Regions from separate parts of the Psychromonas sp. SR45-3 genome, predicted to be linked through region 2. Evidence: predicted binding sites of a transcription regulator. Region 2 holds the regulator's gene; each other region holds the start of a gene.
The links. Region 2 encodes sigma-54, which starts transcription at its own class of promoters, with help from an activator protein. Its sites were predicted from a motif close to GTTGGCACGNNNNTNGNNT; they were not measured.
Positions count from the first base shown of each region.

Region 1: H5084_RS08395 (CCXG family PEP-CTERM protein) is a predicted target of sigma-54. The motif match lies at 3,733-3,751, and genes of this name have one in related genera.
Region 3: flgJ (flagellar assembly peptidoglycan hydrolase FlgJ) is a predicted target of sigma-54. The motif match lies at 1,969-1,987, and genes of this name have one in related genera.

Region 1 is NZ_JACJDP010000011.1:58,344-65,029, forward strand. Features, by position in the region: gene fusA (elongation factor G) at 1-975, shown strand, start outside; gene tuf (elongation factor Tu) at 1,050-2,234, shown strand; gene H5084_RS08395 (CCXG family PEP-CTERM protein) at 3,082-3,684, opposite strand; gene H5084_RS08400 (LysR family transcriptional regulator) at 4,213-5,115, opposite strand; gene H5084_RS08405 (L-lactate permease) at 5,296-6,686, shown strand, end outside.
Region 2 is NZ_JACJDP010000002.1:102,494-109,179, forward strand. Features, by position in the region: gene mlaD (outer membrane lipid asymmetry maintenance protein MlaD) at 1-230, opposite strand, end outside; gene mlaE (lipid asymmetry maintenance ABC transporter permease subunit MlaE) at 232-1,020, opposite strand; gene H5084_RS01810 (ATP-binding cassette domain-containing protein) at 1,020-1,826, opposite strand; gene kdsC (3-deoxy-manno-octulosonate-8-phosphatase KdsC) at 2,188-2,736, shown strand; gene lptC (LPS export ABC transporter periplasmic protein LptC) at 2,737-3,300, shown strand; gene lptA (lipopolysaccharide transport periplasmic protein LptA) at 3,287-3,847, shown strand; gene lptB (LPS export ABC transporter ATP-binding protein) at 3,850-4,575, shown strand; gene H5084_RS01835 (RNA polymerase factor sigma-54) at 4,625-6,070, shown strand; gene H5084_RS01840 (PTS sugar transporter subunit IIA) at 6,165-6,608, shown strand; gene rapZ (RNase adapter RapZ) at 6,624-6,686, shown strand, end outside.
Region 3 is NZ_JACJDP010000038.1:14,158-20,843, reverse strand. Features, by position in the region: gene H5084_RS15930 (flagellar basal body P-ring protein FlgI) at 1-384, shown strand, start outside; gene H5084_RS15925 (Na+/H+ antiporter family protein) at 516-1,841, opposite strand; gene flgJ (flagellar assembly peptidoglycan hydrolase FlgJ) at 2,020-3,042, shown strand; gene flgK (flagellar hook-associated protein FlgK) at 3,035-5,050, shown strand; gene flgL (flagellar hook-associated protein FlgL) at 5,323-6,686, shown strand, end outside.

The sequences.
Region 1 (6,686 bases), on a different contig from region 2:
GAAGTTCGTGCCGGCGATATCGCTGCTGCGATCGGCCTTAAAGACGTCACTACGGGGGACACGCTTTGTGTTGTTGGACAGAATATTATTCTTGAGCGTATGGATTTTCCTGAACCGGTGATTCAAATTGCGGTTGAACCTAAAACTAAGGTTGACCAAGATAAGCTAACACTAGCACTTCAAAAACTATCTGCCGAAGATCCTTCATTTCGTGTTGAAACAAATGAAGAGTCTGGACAAATATTGATCTCTGGTATGGGTGAACTTCACCTTGATATCATTGTTGACCGTATGCGTCGTGAGTTTTCTGTGAACTGTAACGTGGGTAATCCACAAGTAGCATACCGTGAAACAATCCGTAAAACGGTTGAAGTCGAAGGTAAGTTTATTCGTCAAGGCGAAGGGCCTAGCCATTATGGCCATGTCCGATTGAAACTAGAACCGCTTGCGGCGGGCTCTGGTTTTGAATTTGTAAACCAAATTACTGATAATGCTATTCCAAAAGAATACATTCCAGCGGTGAGCAAAGGCTGCGAAGAACAAATGAACCAAGGTGTACTTGCAGGTTACCCAATGCTTGACGTTCGAGTCACTTTACTCCATGGTACATACCATGAGGTTGACTCTAGTGAAATGGCATTTAAAATTGCTGGGATGATGGGCTTTAGAGATGGTGCATTAAAAGCTGATGCCACTATCTTAGAACCTTTGATGAAAGTAGAAGTAACAACTCCTGAAGATTGGATGGGCACTGTTGTTGGCGACCTTAATAGTCGTCGAGGTATTATTGAAGGTATGGACGATGGCCCTGGTGGCGTTAAAATCGTACATGCTAAAGTACCGCTGTCAGAAATGTTCGGTTATGCAACCGCAGTTCGTTCAGCTACGCAAGGTCGAGCATCTTATTCGATGGAATTTTTAGAATATGCCGATGCGCCTAAAAAAATTGCGAACGCAATTATTGAAGCGAAATAAAAAATAAATTAAACTAACGCCTTTCCATGTGATGGCATGTGGAGAGGTATTTACTGATAAAGAAGGTACACACTGTGTCTAAAGAAAAATTTGAACGTAATAAACCACATGTAAACGTAGGTACAATTGGCCACGTTGACCATGGTAAAACTACTTTAACAGCTGCAATCTCTGCTGTATTAACTAAGAAATTTGGTGGCGACATCCGTGATTTCTCTGCAATCGATAATGCTCCAGAAGAGCGTGAGCGCGGTATTACAATCAATACTTCTCACATCGAGTACGATACAGAAACTCGTCACTACGCACACGTAGACTGTCCTGGACATGCCGATTATGTTAAAAACATGATCACTGGTGCTGCTCAAATGGATGGTGGTATCTTAGTTGTTGCTGCAACAGATGGTCCTATGCCACAAACTCGTGAGCACATCCTACTTTCTCGTCAAGTTGGTGTTCCACACTTAGTTGTTTTCTTAAACAAATGTGACATGGTTGATGATGAAGAGCTACTAGAATTAGTAGAAATGGAAGTTCGTGAACTTCTTTCTGAATATGATTTCCCAGGTGATGACCTACCAGTTATCCTTGGTTCTGCTCTTAAAGCACTTGAAGGTGTTCCAGAGTGGGAAGAGAAAATTCTTGAGCTAGCTGATGCTCTAGATAATTACATTCCTCTTCCAGAGCGTGATATCGACAAACCATTCATCCTACCTATTGAAGATGTATTCTCAATTGCTGGTCGTGGTACTGTTGTTACTGGTCGTGTTGAGCGCGGTATCATCAAAGTTGGTGAATCTGTTGAGATCGTTGGTCTTAAAGATACTGTTACTACTACATGTACTGGTGTTGAGATGTTCCGTAAACTTCTTGACGAAGGTCGTGCTGGTGAGAACGTTGGTGTTCTTTTACGTGGTACTAAACGTGAAGACGTTGAACGTGGTCAAGTTCTAGCTAAACCTGGTTCAATCAAACCACATACTAAGTTCGAATCTGAAGTATACGTACTAAGTAAAGATGAAGGTGGTCGTCATACTCCATTCTTCAAAGGTTACCGTCCACAGTTCTACTTCCGTACAACTGACATCACTGGTGCTGTTGAGCTTCCAGAAGGTGTTGAAATGGTAATGCCTGGTGATAACCTTAAGTTCGTTGTTGAACTAATTGGTCCAATCGCTATGGACGAAGGTCTACGTTTCGCTATCCGCGAAGGTGGCCGTACTGTTGGTGCTGGTGTTGTTTCTACTATCATCGCGTAATTTATAATTACACGTTTTTAGTTAAACAATATTCAAAAAAGAGAGCTTAGGCTCTCTTTTTTTATGCCTGTAGGAAAGTACTATCAAACTCTGATTAGGTCTACGTTTCGCTATCCGTGAAGGTGGCGCTATACCAAAGTGCATGTTGGTGCTGGTGTTGTTTCTACTATCATCGCGTATGTGTTTAATCTTTTAATAACTAAATATAGAATTACACGTTTTTAGTTAAGCAATATTCAAAAAAGACAGCTTAGGCTGTTTTTTATACCTTAGAAAAGGTGAAGCATTAAGTTTCGCTATCTGCGAAGGTGGCGCTATACCAAAGTGCATGTTGGTGCTGGTGTTTTTTCTACTATCATTGCGTATGTGTTGAATCTCTTAATAACTAAATATAAAATTACACGTTTTTAGTTAAGCAATATTCAAAAAAGAGAGCTTAGGCTCTCTTTTTTTGTGTCTGTAGAAAAGGATAGGCATTAAGTTTCGCTATCCGTGAAGGTTGCGCTATATTCGAGTGAAAGTTAGTGCTGATGTTGCCTCTACTCTTATCGCGTAATCTATTGCTGGAATAGTGAAGCAAAATAGTTTTAAACTATATTCGGAAAGAAAGCTTAGGTATTTTATGATGCTAATAGGCTCTATAAAGGGTTATAACCTCTTTTATTGCAAGTAATCATAGGATAGTTTGCTATTGCTATGTCGCTAATAGCGTAGCGGCTTGTACTGATAGGTTGTGATATAGCTAAATAGATATTATAGAAGTGTTTTGATAGAAGATCCGATGCATAGCTGCACCGGATTTTATTTGGGAAGATGGTTGTGCTTTATCTCCCAATTATTTGTGTATTTATGATGCTTTTTTATTACGACGTAAGCTAAAACCTAATAACCCAAATCCTAGTAATGCTAAAGCTGTTGGCTCAGGAATTGCAGTTGTAATGTTAGCTGTCGTTAATGTTTCCCAGTTTATACCATCGGTGTTAAATCTGATTGAATTAGCACCATTACAACAAGCTTCTGCCCAATATATTTCTAATAAGTTATTGCCTGATACTATGTCGATAGCACTCGCAGTGATAACGTCTGAGTTTGACCATGAATTAGCCCACCATAAATCATCTGTTCTATTCTCAACTAAACTTCCATTTACATAAATAGCCGCTCCATAATAAGCATCTAGGCCAGCTTGGAATCCCCATGTTGCGGCATTTTCAGTCGCAAATTCTAGTGAAAATCGGTTAATCGAATTTTGACCTGTTTGGTATTGTTCAAAAGCATTAACCGTGTTTGTTAGAGTTGGTGAGGTTTCAGCCGCCCATAAACTATTTAAATCACTACTGTCGATTGCTGTTGTGATGGCTTTAGTCTCTATTGTCATTAATGTAGCGTTAGCTGATAGTGACATTGCTGTAGCAAGCATGCCACTTACTGCTAGTTTAGTTATATTCATATTATCTTCCTTGCTTGTATTTATAAATAGGTATCTATAATTGAGTATAAGCAAATTTGATGCCATAAAATGAACTTTTAATATTATCAATAAAATCAATTGCTTGTTTATTTTTTTATATATTTAGGAATATTAGTGTAATTTATTTCGACTATTTCTTTATGGATAATTAAAATATGATCCTTTAACTCTCTAAATAAATAGTTTTTAAGTCAGTTTTCCCTTATAAAAAGTGTTTTTTTCATACATTATTCTTTTTGTCAGCGATTAACTATTTTATAGTTGATTAGTATTTTAAAAGTGTAAAAATTTCCGATATGCCCAAGTGGTTATTCATTATCTAACTCAAGCTATGAGGATATTCACGCTATTCTTCATTTTATAAAATCATTATTAGCGCAGATAGAAAAAGGCGGATTCAATATTAAAGTGCATAACCCCCTCCTTATGCGTTAATAACCTATCGATGAGATCGTTAAAATAAGTAATGGACATAGTTAGGCTAGCTTACGGTTAGCATTAATATTTCTAAAACGACTCTGCTATTGCAGCATAACTTTGTTTAATATGTTCAATTAACAACCTAATTTTTCGAGGAGGTTGACGCGTAAAAGGATAGACTGCATAAATCCCTAGTTTTTTCCCCACTTGATTTGGAAAAATATCAATTAAGTCACCTTTTAAAAGATCTTGATAGACTAAACAACGTGGTAAATAGGCAAGGCCATTCCCCCCTAATGCAGCTTTTCTTAATGCACCTGCATTATTAGTAGAAAAATTACCCGTGACTTTAATTAGATAATCCTCTTGTTCGCCTTTAAATTCCCACTCAGAAGCGCCCGTTGTTTGATAAGCATACTGTAGACAATTATGTTTAACTATGTCTTCAGGTGTTACCGGTTTACCTGTACTCGCTATATAACTTGGCGCGGCACAAATTACCCATTGTGAATCCATTAAATGCCTTGCGATCAGGTTTGAATCCTCAAGTCGTGCTGTTCTAATTACTAAGTCATAACCTCCCTCAATCAGATCAACAAATGAATTTTCGAGCGACATATCAACGGTAAACCCTGGGTGCATGCGACAAAATTCAGCAACTGAATTTGCCAAAAGTAAGTCTCCAGAAATGGTTGGGACTGACATTTTAATGTGTCCGGTCATACTTTCACCGTAACCATAGACAGCGTCAATTGCTTCGGTAGCGGCCTGCGTCACATTTTTAGCACCTTGATAGAGCACCTTTCCCGCTTCACTCAGGGTTAATTTTCTTGTAGTTCTATATAAAAGTTGCACCCCAAGTCCAGTCTCTAATCGGGCTATGCGCTTACTAACCACTGAGTTTGTGAGGGAATTGAGCTCAGCGACTTTACTGAAAGAACCATGCTCTACCACTTGAGCAAATAGAATCAGATCATCTGTTTTTGTCATGATTATCTTATTTTTGGAAACAATGTTTTTCATTATTTCCCTATATCGATAAAAAGGAAAGGAGTATCGTCACACTCCGTTAACAAACTGACAACAATAATTTAAGCAAAAATTATAAACTTTACTTTTTAAACAGTGTTTATGACGGCTTATCAGCTGATCTAAGGAAGGAAACATAATATGAATGATACTTTACTCGCGTTAATCGCTTTTTCACCAATAGTGGTCGCGGCTATATTACTAGTTGGGCTAAACTGGCCTGCAAAACGTGCGATGCCAGTCGCTTTTGTATTGACAGTCGCCGTTGCTGTTTTCGCTTGGGATATGTCAATAACAAGGATCATTGCTTCCTCTTTACAAGGTTTAACCATTACCGTTGCCGTATTATGGATTGTCTTCGGAGCTATCTTTTTACTTAATACCTTGAAGCATACTGGGGCAATTAGTGTGATCCGTAATGGCTTCATTGATATATCAGCAGATCGCCGTATTCAAGCGATCATTATTGCTTGGTGCTTTGGTTCATTTATCGAAGGGGCATCTGGATTTGGAACACCTGCAGCAATTGCAGCGCCATTATTGGTAGCAATCGGTTTTCCTGCTTTGGCTGCGGTGGTTATGGGAATGATGATTCAATCTACTCCGGTATCATTTGGCGCTGTGGGTACGCCAATCATTGTTGGTGTCAATAAAGGGCTTGATACACATAATATTTCAGAATTGCTAATTGCGGGCGGTTCAACGTGGGATATCTATTTACAAGAAATCACTAGCAACGTGGCGGTTATTCATGCTGTCGTAGGGACGTTTATTCCAGTATTAATGGCGATGATGTTAACTCGATTTTTTGGTCGCAAAAAAAGTTGGACTGAAGGCTTAGATATTTTACCTTTTGCACTCTTTGCTGGTTTAGCATTTACCGTTCCCTATGCATTAACAGGCGTTTTTCTTGGTGCTGAATTTCCTTCGTTAATGGGTGGTTTAGTGAGCCTGGCCGTTGTAGTAACAGCCGCTAAAAAAGGTTTTCTAGTGCCTAAAACTACCTGGGATTTTGAAAGTGAAGATAAGTGGCCTAGAGAGTGGTTAGGTTCATTAAAAATGGATTTAAAAGCTGGCTTAAAAAAAACTGCTCAAACAAAAGAGATGGGCCTTGTACTTGCCTGGCTTCCATATTTGTTGTTAGCAGTGGTACTCGTGGCTAGTCGTGTTAGTCCTGAGTTTAAGGGGGTATTAAAGAGTGTTAGTTTATCGTTTAATAACATATTAGGTGAAACGGGGGTCAGTGCAGCTATTCAACCATTGTATCTTCCAGGTGGCATCTTAGTATTTATTGCATTATTGGCCGTGTTAATACAGGCCCGCAGTATCAAACCGTTAGGTTGTGCATTTAAAGAATCGAGTAAAACATTAATTGGCGCTGGTTTTGTTTTAGTCTTCACAGTGCCGATGGTACGTATCTTTATCAATTCAGGTATTAATGGGGCTGATTTAGCCAGTATGCCGGTGACTACTGCAAATTTTGCATCTGATATTGTGGGTACTTTATTTCCAGGGTTGAGTGCTTCTATTGG
Region 2 (6,686 bases):
GATTCTTTGTCTAAAGAAATTGATTCAACACGTCCAACAACAACCCCTCCTAACTTAACCGGTGCACGTGGTTTTAATCCACCGACATTATTAAAATTAGCTTGTAACGTATAACTATTACCTTCACCTTTAAACGATAATCCTGCGACACTAAATGCTAACACGACAAAAGAGGCTATCGCTGCAACAACAAATAATCCAACCCATATTTCTAATTTTTTCTGTGGCATTTTAGCCTCCAAACATAATAACAGTTAGTAAAAAATCCATTCCTAAAACGAGTAATGAAGCTAACACCACGGTTTTTGTGGTTGCTCTACTAATGCCTTGTGCATTAGGGATAACGTGAAAACCATTAAATAAAGCAACCCAAGTAACAATAACAGCAAAGATAAGACTTTTGATTATACCATTGAGCACATCAGGACCGAAATTAACGCTGCCTTCCATAACCGACCAGAAAGCACCACCATCAATCCCCATCCAGCTCACACCAATTAAATAACCGCCCCAGATAGCCACAACATTAAAAATAAGTGTTAATAAAGGTAATGCAACAATACCTGCAATGAGGCGTGGTGCAATAACTCGTTTTAATGGAGAAACCGCCATCATTTCCATACTCGCAATTTGCTCAGTACTTTGCATTAAACCAATTTCAGCGGTTAATGCCGAGCCGGCTCTTCCAGCAAATAGCAAGGCTGCGACAACAGGCCCTAGTTCGCGTAATAATGATAGCGCAACCATGCTACCTAAACTTTCTTCCGCCGCATAATCCACTAAGACATAATAACCTTGTAAACTCAGCACCATACCAATAAACAGGCCGGCAGTGACAATAATAGGTAAGGATAAAATACCTAAATGATATAGTTGATTAATACACAAACTAAATAATTTAGGGTGAGGCTTAGTAAATAACGTACGATAAAACATCAACGCCGATTTCCCAGCACCTCCGATTTGTTGTAACGTAAATGCACCAATATTTTGTAACAATTGCAGTCCCCCTTGTTGCATTATAGATTCGCCTTTTCTAAGTCTGCTTGATAGTCATCAGCAGGCATATGAAATGGAACAGGACCTTGCACTGCACCAGCTAAAAATTGTTGTAATAATGCATTATCTTTTTGCGCTAACACTTCCTCAACAGAGCCTTCAGCGATGATTTTTTTCTCTGCAAATACATACACGTTGTCAGCAATCGATAGCACCTCATTGACATCATGAGAAACAATGATGGAGGTCAAGCCTAAGGTATCATTAAGTTGTTTTACTAGTTTTAATAATACATTCATTGAAATAGGATCTTGACCAGTAAAAGGTTCATCATACATGATCACTTCAGGATCTAGCGCAATCGCACGTGCTAACGCAATACGCCTCGCCATCCCCCCTGACAATTGTGAGGGATGCAGATCCTTTGCACCACGTAAACCGACGGCATTGAGTTTCATTAACACTAATGTTGTTAAGAGCTTTTCATCTAACTGAGTATGTTCTCGTAGCGGAAAGGCGACATTTTCAAATACAGTCAGATCATTAAATAAAGCACCGCTTTGAAATAACATCCCCATTTTTTTTCTAACTTCATAAAGCGCTTTTTGTGAACATTGGTGAATAGATGTGCCATTAAAAATAACTTCGCCACTGTCCGCGGGGATCTGTCCACCGATTAATTTTAATAAGGTAGTTTTACCTATTCCACTTGGCCCAAGCACGGCAGTAATTTTACCTCGTTCAAATTGCATATCGAGGTTATCAAATATTTTCTTTTGCTGGCGCGAGAAACTAAGTTGATTGATAACAATGTGTGATGTTGGCATGAATACATTTTCTCTAAGGAAACGAAAGCTCAGTCTAATAATTCAGACAAGAAAGGCAATTAATAATCGACGATAAAGTCAGTAAAGTATCAATTTAGAGCGAATTTACCCCATAAAGTTCTAAAAAAGCAAAAATTAGTCAGAGGATAGCGGTTATTTTCAATTAATATAGGTTGTTCATTAATCGATTAGTCAGTGAATTAATTAAATAATCTAAGTATTAGTCTTGTTTACGCTATTTAAAAATAAGCAGTCTTGTTATGATGACAGTTAAATACTCAAGTAAACAATGCTCGCCTTAATGTACACATTTTGATATTTTTACCCTAAAATCACCACCTATTTAAAAAAGAGCCTATAAATGATCGATACACCCTATGGAAAAATCAGCACAACTAATTTTCAACGAGCACAAAAAATAAAACTTTTTGTATGTGATGTTGATGGTGTTTTTTCAGATGGTCGAATTTATATGGGAAATAATGGTGAAGAATTAAAAGCATTTCATACAAAAGACGGTTTTGGATTAAAAGCGATCATGCAACAAGGTATTGATGTTGCGATTATTACAGGCAGAGAATCTAATATCGTAAAAAATAGAATGAGTGCATTAGGTATTAAACATATTTTTCAAGGTAAAGATGACAAGTTAACGGTTTATCATTCATTACTTGAGCAATTACAATTAACGCCAGAACAAACGGCCTATATCGGTGATGACGTTGTGGATTTACCTGCCATGATGCTTTCTGGATTAGGTGTCGCTGTTAATGATGCTCATCCGTTGGTGATTCAGCAGGCAGATTTAGTGACAACAACCAAAGGTGGATTTGGTGCGGTACGTGAAATATGTGACCTATTCCTACAATGCCATGGTCAACTATCTATGACGCAAGGTAAAAGTGAATAAATGAATAAACGTCAAAGCATTCCTTTTATTGCTTTAATCGTCGCCTTTGTATTTTGGGTGTATATTAAACCAGAAACAGAGGTGCCCTCATTACCAGAGCACCATCCAAGTTATATCGCCGATGATGTGACAAGCCAGCATTATGATCAACTGGGGTTTAATGATTATCGTGTTTTTGCAGATAAAATGACTAACTATTCGGAAGATGAGTCAACTCACTTTGAGTCGCCTAAAGTCATCGTTTATAACAAAAACAGACAAACCGGTGTCGTTTCCACATGGCAATTAACTAGCCTAAACGGTACGTTAACGGATAAATATAAATTGATACTTTCAGGTAAAGTATTGATTGAAAACTTAAGTAAAGATCAGATCGTACAAACAATGTCTACTGATGAAGCCACGGTGATGCTAGATAGCAAAATTATCACCACACCATTACAAGTCAATTGGACTGGACCACAAATGCGTCAGCAAGGAGTTGGTATGTGGGCATCGATGGAAACAGAAGAAATGACACTTAATTCGAATACAAAAGCGGTATATTTTAATGAATCTAAATAAATTAGCAGTTTCACTTATTTCTTTCACATTGTTCAGTGCAAGTGCACTTGCAATTGAGTCTGACTTTGATCAACCTATTCACGTTTCATCGGTAAAACAACATGCTAACATGAAAAGTAATACCATCATCTTTACCGATGAAGTATTGCTTACCCAAGGCTCAATTAAAATTACAGCCGATAAACTTACTGTTGTACGTGGTAAACAAGCTAACCATGAGACGATGATAGCTGAAGGTAATTTGGCTACTTTCTATCAAACTCAAGATGATGGTAAACCGTTAGATGCACAGGCAAAACATATTCTTTATGACGTCGCAAAAGGTACAATAACGTTAACCAAAAATGCGCAAATAAAACAATTAGATAGCCAGATTAATGGCGCTAAAATTGTCTACTTCCTAGAGTCTCAAGAGCTTAATGTCAGCACCGATAAAGCAAAGCAGGAACGTGTTAAGACGATTTTTTTACCCGCTCAATTTGAAAAAGATAAAACTAAAAAGTCATCTAATTCCTCTACACCAAAAACAATAAAAGAGGAAAAATAAAGATGGCTGAATTACGTGCGACAGGATTAGTAAAAAGCTATAAAGGCCGAACTGTTGTTAATGGTGTAGGGTTAACAGTTAAAACAGGTGAAATCGTCGGTTTATTAGGGCCTAACGGTGCAGGTAAGACCACCTCATTTTATATGGTTGTTGGCTTAGTTAAACAAGATCAAGGCTCTATTATCATTGATGATCAAGATATATCCAGTGATCCCATGCATATTCGAGCGCAAAAAGGTATTGGTTACTTACCACAGGAAGCTTCTATTTTTCGTCGCTTGACTGTGACAGAAAATATCATGGGTATTCTACAAACTCGTAAAGAATTAACGCAGGCACAGCGAGACGAAAAATTGAATACGCTACTCGAAGAGTTTCATATTACACATATTCGAGATAATAAAGGCATGAGTTTATCAGGTGGCGAGCGCCGCCGAGTTGAAATTGCGCGCGCCTTGGCGACTGAACCTAAATTTATTTTACTTGACGAACCCTTTGCTGGTGTCGACCCTATTTCGGTTATCGATATTAAGAATATCATCCAACAGTTGCGAGACCGTGGATTAGGTGTATTAATTACTGACCATAATGTCCGTGAAACCTTGGACGTGTGTGAGCACTCTTATATCGTAAGTCACGGAGAAATTATAGCTATTGGGACGCAAGACGAAATATTAGCAAACGATCATGTAAAACGCGTTTATCTAGGTGAAGAATTTAAACTTTAAGGTATAGTTATTTTTAATTGAGCAATAAGTTCTAGGAATATATGTTTTGATGAAACAAGGTTTACAATTGAAAATGGGTCAGCAATTAGCGATGACTCCTCAATTACAACAAGCAATAAAATTGTTGCAGCTTTCAACACTCGATCTACAACAAGAGATTCAAAACGCGCTAGATTCCAATCCTCTCTTAGAACAAGATGATCAAACGGGTTCAGAAGAAACAGTTAAAGAATCTGACAGTAGCCAACTTGATACTTCTGAGGCTATCTCACAACAAGAATTTTCCGATGATTTACCGGCAGAAAAAGAGTGGGAAGAGTCATACACATCGACACCTATCACAGGTACTAGCTCTAATGCTGTAGCTTATGACGGCGAAGATTCCGTTTATCAAGGTGAGTCCTCGACTTCATTACAGGATCACTTGTTATGGCAAATGCAACTCACTCCTTTTACTGAAACCGATCAAGTTATTGCCATGGCAATCATTGATTCAATTGATGAGTCTGGTTATTTAACAACAAGCTGTGAAAGCATTCTAGAAAGTTTAGAAGCTGATCTTGAAGGCTTAGAGTTAGATGAAGTTGAAGTAGTATTAAAACGTATTCAACATTTTGATCCGTTAGGCGTTGCCGCACGTTCAACTCAAGAATGCTTACAAATTCAACTACGCCAATTACCTGATAGCACTCCTTGGCGCGAAGAAGCTATTTTAATTCTTGAGCAATATATGGAGTTACTCGGTAATCGAGACTATCGAACATTAGCCAGAAAAAGCAAATTCAAAGAAAGCCAATTATCTGAAATAATGCGTTTAATTCAGAGCTTAGAACCAAGGCCTGGTAACAGTATTGAAACCAGTGAAACGCAATATATCGTACCTGATGTTTACGTTAAAAAAATAAACGGACAATGGCGTGTTTCATTAAATCAAGATTGCGACCCTAACTTATCTATAAACGAGCAATATGCTAGTCTATGTAAAGGTAATATCAGCAAAACTGACTCACAATTTATTAAAGGTCACTTGCAAGAAGCGAAATGGTTTATTAAAAGCTTAGAAAGTCGTAATGAAACTTTATTAAAAGTATCTAACTGTATTGTTCAACAGCAACAAGCCTTTTTCGAATATGGCGATGAATCCATGAAACCGATGGTATTAAATGATGTTGCCTTTGAAGTAGAAATGCATGAATCGACCATATCCCGAGTGACAACACAAAAATTTATGCATACTCCACGTGGTATTTATGAATTAAAATTTTTCTTTTCAAGTCATGTTGCAACGGATGGCGGCGGTGAATGCTCATCAACAGCGATTCGTGCATTAATTAAAAAATTAGTCGCGGCAGAGCCGACAAATAAACCCTTAAGTGATAATAAGATAACACAATTATTAGAAGAAAAAGGTATTCAGGTTGCACGACGCACTATTGCAAAATATCGTGAATCTTTAGGTATTCCGCCTTCTAACCAACGTAAACAATTACTTTAAATAGTGAGCAGTGCAAATAAAAATGAGATTAACTATAGTCATTTAATACTAACCTGCTAAACTCGCGCGTTCGTTGAATACAGTTAAATATATTATGAAAATATCTACTTTATTAAATAAAGATTCCGTCTTCTGCCAAACGGTATGCACCAGTAAAAAAGGTGCATTAGAAAAAATCAGTATTATTGCTGCAGAGCAGTTAAATTTAGATGCACAGGAATTATTCGAAAGTTTAATTGCCCGCGAAAAAATCGGTTCTACAGGTGTAGGCTCTGGCATTGCGCTTCCTCATGTTAAAATATCTAGCGACTCCCCTGCGACAGCGGTATTTTTGCAATGCGAATCAGGTATCGATTATGATTCATATGACGGTAACAAAGTAGATATATTATTTGCTATATTTGTTCCTGAGGATCTGTGTAAAGAATACCTTGCTGCGTTGTCAGAAATAAGCCAAAAACTGTTAGATAAGCAATTTCTGCGTCAATTACGCAGCGCAAAGACGAATGAAAAGCTATTTGAGTTATTAACCCTATAAAATTTAGGAGCGCATATGAAGTTAATTGTTATTAGTGGTCGATCAGGCTCAGGAAAAACAATTGCCCTCCATGTCCTA
Region 3 (6,686 bases), on a different contig from region 2:
ACTCTAGAAAATTTAGAATTTAGACCTGCACGTTCAGGGGCAAAAATTATTGTTAACTCACGTACCGGTACAATAGTAGTAGGGCAAGATGTTCGATTATTACCAACGGCTATTACTCATGGTGGTATTAGTGTCACGATTAGTGAAAACAAAGAAGTCGTGCAACCCAATCCATTTGCTGGTGGTGATACTGAAGTAGTTGAAAATAGTATTGTCAATGTTACTCAGGAAGATAGCCGTATGTTTCGATTTGATACGGGCATTAGTTTGAATGATTTAGTGCGTGCAGTTAATGAGGTAGGCCTTGCGCCTGGTGATTTAATGGCGATATTAGAAGCATTAAAACAAGCCGGTGCCTTACAAGGTGAGCTGGTTATTATTTAATCTTTATCGGTAATGAATCCATTTATACATGTACAAAAAAGGGAAAACCAATGGTTTTCCCTTTTTACGTTAAGGGCTATCGCTTAATCGGGCTTAGTAATAGGTTCTTAATCAGTTTTATTCTGTGCTCTCTACAAGGTCATTGCCGCTATCCAACCAAAGGCGATTAGCGGTAGATTGTAATGTAGGAAAGTAGGAATAACAGTATCACGGATATGATCATGTTCACCATCAGCATTAAGGCCAGATGTTGGACCTAATGTTGAGTCAGAGGCTGGAGAGCCCGCATCGCCCAATGCCGCCGCAGTGCCCACTAGTGCAATGATAGCCATTGGAGAAAATCCAAATGCAATCGCCAGTGGTACATAAATAGTGGCGATGATTGGGATGGTTGAGAATGAAGAGCCTATACCCATGGTTACTAATAATCCAATCACTAGCATTAATATCGCTGCTAAGGATTTGTTCTCACCAATTCCTGAAGATAATGCTTCTACTAATGTTTCTACACTGCCTGTTGCTTTCATTACAGCGGCAAAACCTGCAGCGGCAATCATGATAAAGCCAATCATTGCCATCATGTGTACACCTTTGGTGAAAACATCATGCGTTTCTTTCCAGGCAATAACACCACCGAGTGTGAACACGCTGAATCCGGCGAGTGAACCAACAATCATAGAGCCTGTTAATAACTGAACCGTTAAAGTCGCAACAATTGCCACTAATGCAACAATAATATGGCGTTTGTTGAGTATTTTGAATTCTGCTGCTTTTGAGTTTGCGACTTTTTCTTGGTAAATGCGTGGTTTACGGTAGCTGATAAAGACGGCAATCAATAAACCAACGATCATGCCCATTGCAGGTAAAATCATCGCGGTAGGTACCTGTGATGCTGTTACATCTAAGCCGTTATCATGTAAGTTTTTTAAGAGAATATTATTTAAGAAAATCCCACCAAAACCGATCGGCAGCACCATATAAGGGGTTACTAAACCAAAAGTTAAAATACAAGCTGCTAAGCGTCTATCAACTCGTAATTTATTAAGTACACCCAGTAACGGCGGTATTAAGATAGGTATAAACGCGATATGCACGGGGATAACGTTTTGCGACGCAATTGTCATCAATAGGATCACGGTAAACACTGTGTATTTGATGGTAGTTGACACTTGTTGTGTCTGTTGGCCATTAAGGCGCTTAATAATGCCTTGTGATAATAAATCAGTAATACCAGATTTAGAAATTGCGACAGCAAACGCACCTAACATTGCATAGCTTAAAGCGATAGTTGCACCGCCACCTAGGCCACTTTCAAATGCAGATATTGTATCAGGTAGAGATAAACCAGCTGTTAAACCTCCAACTAAAGCACTGAGAGTCAGTGCAATAACAACATTAATACGCATCATGGATAAAATAAGCATGATACATACCGCCAATAAAACAGGGTTAAGCATAATAATTCCTTGTGGGTAGGGTAAAAATCGCAGGCATTCTACGTGATGCGACAGTACTTTGCTGAGAAAACTCACCTCATTTTCATTATTAATCAGAAAACAGCCAGTTATAGTTCGATACTGAAGTGTTGGCATCTATTTTGCTTTATCAATGTAATGGTAATAAAAGGGGTTGTTAATGGGCAATCAAACAGTAACACAGGCAAGTAACTACTTTGATCTACAAGGGCTGGAGCAGTTGCGTCAAAAAACCAAGACTAATGACAAAGAAACGATCCGTGAAGTGGCGAATCAATTTGAGTCAATGTTTGCTTCGATGTTAATTAAGTCGATGCGTGAAGCTAATGCTGCCTTTGAAACCGAAAGCCCTTTTAATAACCAACAAACAAAATTTTATACGGATATGCAAGATAAGCAGTTAGCCGTTGATATCAGTCGTCATGGTTCGCTAGGGCTGGCTGATGCGTTAGTTAGGCAGTTAGACCCAACATCGATAGTACGACCTCAGTCAGTGCCACAGAAACAACTAATGATGCCTGAACAAGAGCCTGAAATGATGAGTTTAACTACAAAAGAAAACACTACTGACTTTAAAAAGCCGGATCAATTACAAGCCTCATTGCAAACAAAAATCAATGATAGTGCATTGCAACATAAAGTGGAGAGTGCTGATGATGTTAATACGAATGCTAGCGCACAGAAAGTTGACTTTAGTTCACCATCTTCCTTTATTGCCACATTGTTACCCTATGCGCAAAAAGCAGCTAAGTCTTTAGGCATTTCACCTGAAGTTTTGGTCGCTCAATCGGCATTGGAAACCGGGTGGGGTAAAAAAGTGCTGCAAACTGCCAATCAGCAAAGTAGTTTCAATCTGTTTAATATTAAATCTCACAATAGTTGGCAGGGGGAAAGCGTTAATAAAAGCAGTCTAGAGGTTGAAGATGGTGTTGGTGTACAGCGTCGTTCTAATTTTCGAGTTTACGAAAATCTACATGAAAGTTTTAAAGATTATACGAATTTCATTAGTAACAATAAACGCTACGAGCAAGCTTTGCAGCAAGGTGATAACGCGGATCGTTATATTGAAGAGTTACAACAAGCGGGTTATGCAACCGATCCTCAATATGCAGATAAAATTAAAGCGATTATGAACAGCGATAACTTCCAATCGGTTGTTGCGGGAGATAATAACAATGGCTGATTTATTTCAAATTGGACTGTCGGGGATCTATTCTTCACAAGCAAGTCTAGCTACTACCAGTCACAATATTAGTAATGTGAGTACGGAAGGCTACTCTCGTCAAACTGTTGACGTTACCAGCGCACAGGCACAAAAATTAGGTACCAACTTCATTGGAAATGGTTCTATTATCAACGGAATTGACCGTGCCTATGATCAATTTGCATTTAAAGAAAATATTATTAATACCTCGGCTCACGCTTATAACGAAGTGAGTTATACGCAAGCCAGCCAGTTAGATAAATTACTCTCTAACGAAAGTACCTCTGTCACTAAGTCTGTTCTTAGTTTATTTTCTGCATTAGGTGATGTCGCAGATCATCCGAATACAATAGAGACTCGCTCTGTATTCCTTGAGGATGCATCGAATATGATCAATCAATACAATACTCTGTATCAACAACTAGAAACTCAATACAGTGGTGTTAATAATGATATTGAGAATTCTGCAGCGGCGATCACTGAACTCGCTGACAATATCGCGACATTAAATGGTCGTATTCTTGCCGTATCTGGTTCGAATAGCGGTGGTGACGCCAATGATTTATTGGACAGACGGAATCAGGCAATTACTGCCTTAAGTGAATACGTTAATGTCTCCGTGCTTGAAGCAGATAATGATATGGTGAATATTTTTATTGGTAGCGGACAAGGTTTAGTGATGGGAGTTCATTCTCAATCTATTGTTGCGGTGAACGGCGACCCAGATCCCGCTCGAAAAGAACTCGCATTAAGCCATAAGGGTAAAACATCACAGGTTGATGGTAGTAAGTTTGGTGGTAAAGTCAGTGCGTTGTTTGAAGCCCGTGAAAATGAAATAGAGCGTGCCTTTAATCAGTTAGGTCAGAATGTGATTGGCTTAACACACGCTATCAATGAACAGCAAAAGCAAGGTCAAACCTTAGACGGCGAGATTGGTGCAGCACTATTTAATGATATTAATAGTGATCAGGCAATGAAAAGCCGTGTATTAAGTCATGCTGATGGCAAAGGTGAAGCTACATTAAGTGTACGTATTGATGATTTAAGCGAATTATCTGCCGATGAATTTACGTTAATAGTAGATAGTTATGATACTGGGACAGGAGACATTACATTCGAAGTGACTAACAATACGACGGGTGCGAAGGAGACGATAATCGGTAATTCATCTACTGGACAGCGTATTGAAATTCCTGGGGCAGGCATTAGCATTGGAATCGATTCAATTTCAACTTCAGATCCATTACAGGCCGGAAAAGAATTTACCCTACGTCCAACGCGATTAGGCGCTCAGCAAGCAAGTTTAGATGAGACAGACCCTACAAAAGTAGCCGTTGCAGACGCTGAAATTAAAGCGGTAGTTAGTGATACCAATACTGGTACTGCAACATTTCATGTAAGTGACATTGTTGATAAAGGTGACACTAACTATATGGATGAAGATAGTCCAGTAACGATTAAAATATCAGTGAATACAACTACTAGCCAAGTTGCTTATAATATTTTTGATAAAAATGATAATCAAATTAACAATACAGAGTTAACAGCTCCAATTAACGCCTTAACAGGTAAAGCTACACTTGAATTTGGTGGCGTTAAGGTAGAAATGGAAAAAGGTATAGCCGTTGCTGGTGATGAGATTACATTAAATTATAATGAAACAGGCGAAGGTGATAATCGAAATATTTTAGCCATGTCTGATCTGCAAAATACTAAAATAATGAATGACGGCAAATCGACCTTTCAAGATGTTTATAGTGAAATGATTTCTGAAATTGGTGCTAAAACAGCAAACGCCGATGTGGCGATGCAATCTTCAGCAATATTAAAAAATCAATCTTTTGAACGTATTCAATCGGTGAGTGGAGTTAATATGGATGAAGAAGCTGCAAACCTACTAATGTATCAACAACACTATAGCGCAGCTGCACGTGTTATCACCATTGCCAGTGAATTATTTGACACTATTTTACAGGCGGCACGATAATATCTCGTTATCATCCAAGTGCTGTTTTTGCATATTGGATGATAGTGCTAATATAGTCTATTTGAAGCCGTTCTTTAAAAGGTAACTTTATTTTTTAACTCTTTTCAAAGTAGCAGTATCCGTTATTTATACGGTGATCCTTTTTAATCCTTCGTATAATCATTAAATTACCCTCTTTACTTTTTTTAAGTTTTTATTGCTATTCTGGCGTGATTTTTGCATTTTAATTAAATAGGTGAGCGTAAAGCTCAAAAGGAAATCAGAGAGGCTGTATGCGAATTTCATCACAAATGCTTTTTATGCGTAATACTAGTTCATTAATGTCACAACAATCTAAGTTAAGTGACCAAAATCTGCATATGGCGAGCCAAAAACGGGTTATTCATGGTAGTGATGATCCAGTTGCTATTGCCACCATACAACGCTTAAAGCAAGATATTTCCGTAGGCGAACAATTCATTGAAAATGGGCAAATGGCCGAGTCCGCTAACAAGTTGGTCGATACCGCATTAACGCAAAGTACTAATATTTTGCAAAGAACACGCGAATTGATGGTGAGTGGTAGTAATGGCACTATGAATGAGGCAAATCGAGAAGCTATTGCCGTTGAGCTTGAAAATTTACGTGATGAGTTGATGGGGGTTGCTAATACCAAAGATGGTAATAGCCAATATATCTTCGCAGGCTTTGACGTGAACACGCAACCTTTTCAAAAAAATGAGTTTGGTGAAGTTATATATCATGGAGACAGTGGTGAACGAGACTATAGAGTAGGCTCTGGAGTATCGATTCAAGGTAATGATTCTGGATCTAGTGTTTTTATGAATATCGCTGAAGGCAATGGTACTTTTGTTTCTGAAGTTGGTGGCGATAATACAGGGGGGGGAGTGCTCAGCTCAGGTAATGTCATAGATGCAAACGCTGCGCGTGGTTTCTTAGATCAAGATTATACCATTTCAATTTCGGATAATGCAGGCGTTCCTGAGTATTCTGTTTATGGATTAAAAGAGAATGCTGTCTCGGGCAGCGCTACGATTAAAATTAACAGTATTGACTTAACTGATCCAGATATTTCAACTGTTGATCCTGATGTGAATATCTCTTATGACATTAAGTTTGTAGAAACTTCGGTGGGTTCTAATATTTACAATGTTACCCTTAATGATGAGCAACCGACTCCGTTAAAAACTTATAATGCAACTGCTGTCAATGAATATAGCGAAGCGCAAGACTTTGAAATAAACGGTATCAAATTTGAAGTTAATGGTCTTCCTGATGATAGTGATAGTTACGCGCTAACCAAGTTTGTAGAACCAACACCCTATGAAGACGGTAAAGCGATTACATTCAACGGCATTAAAACTGAGCTTAAAGGAGATGTAGTTGCTGAGGATTCTTTTACGTTACGCCAAAGTGAAGAAAAAGATATTTTTGCAACGCTACAGAACTCTATTGATGCTTTACGCATCCCTGGTACCGATAAAACGGCTGAGGCTGCACGTAATAGTGCATTCAGCAATTCATTGTTACAAATTGATGGTGCTATGGATAACGTAATGAGTACACAAAGCTCAGTGGGCGCTCGATTAAGAACCATTGATAATCAACGTGAGTCAACATTGGACTTTAACTTGAC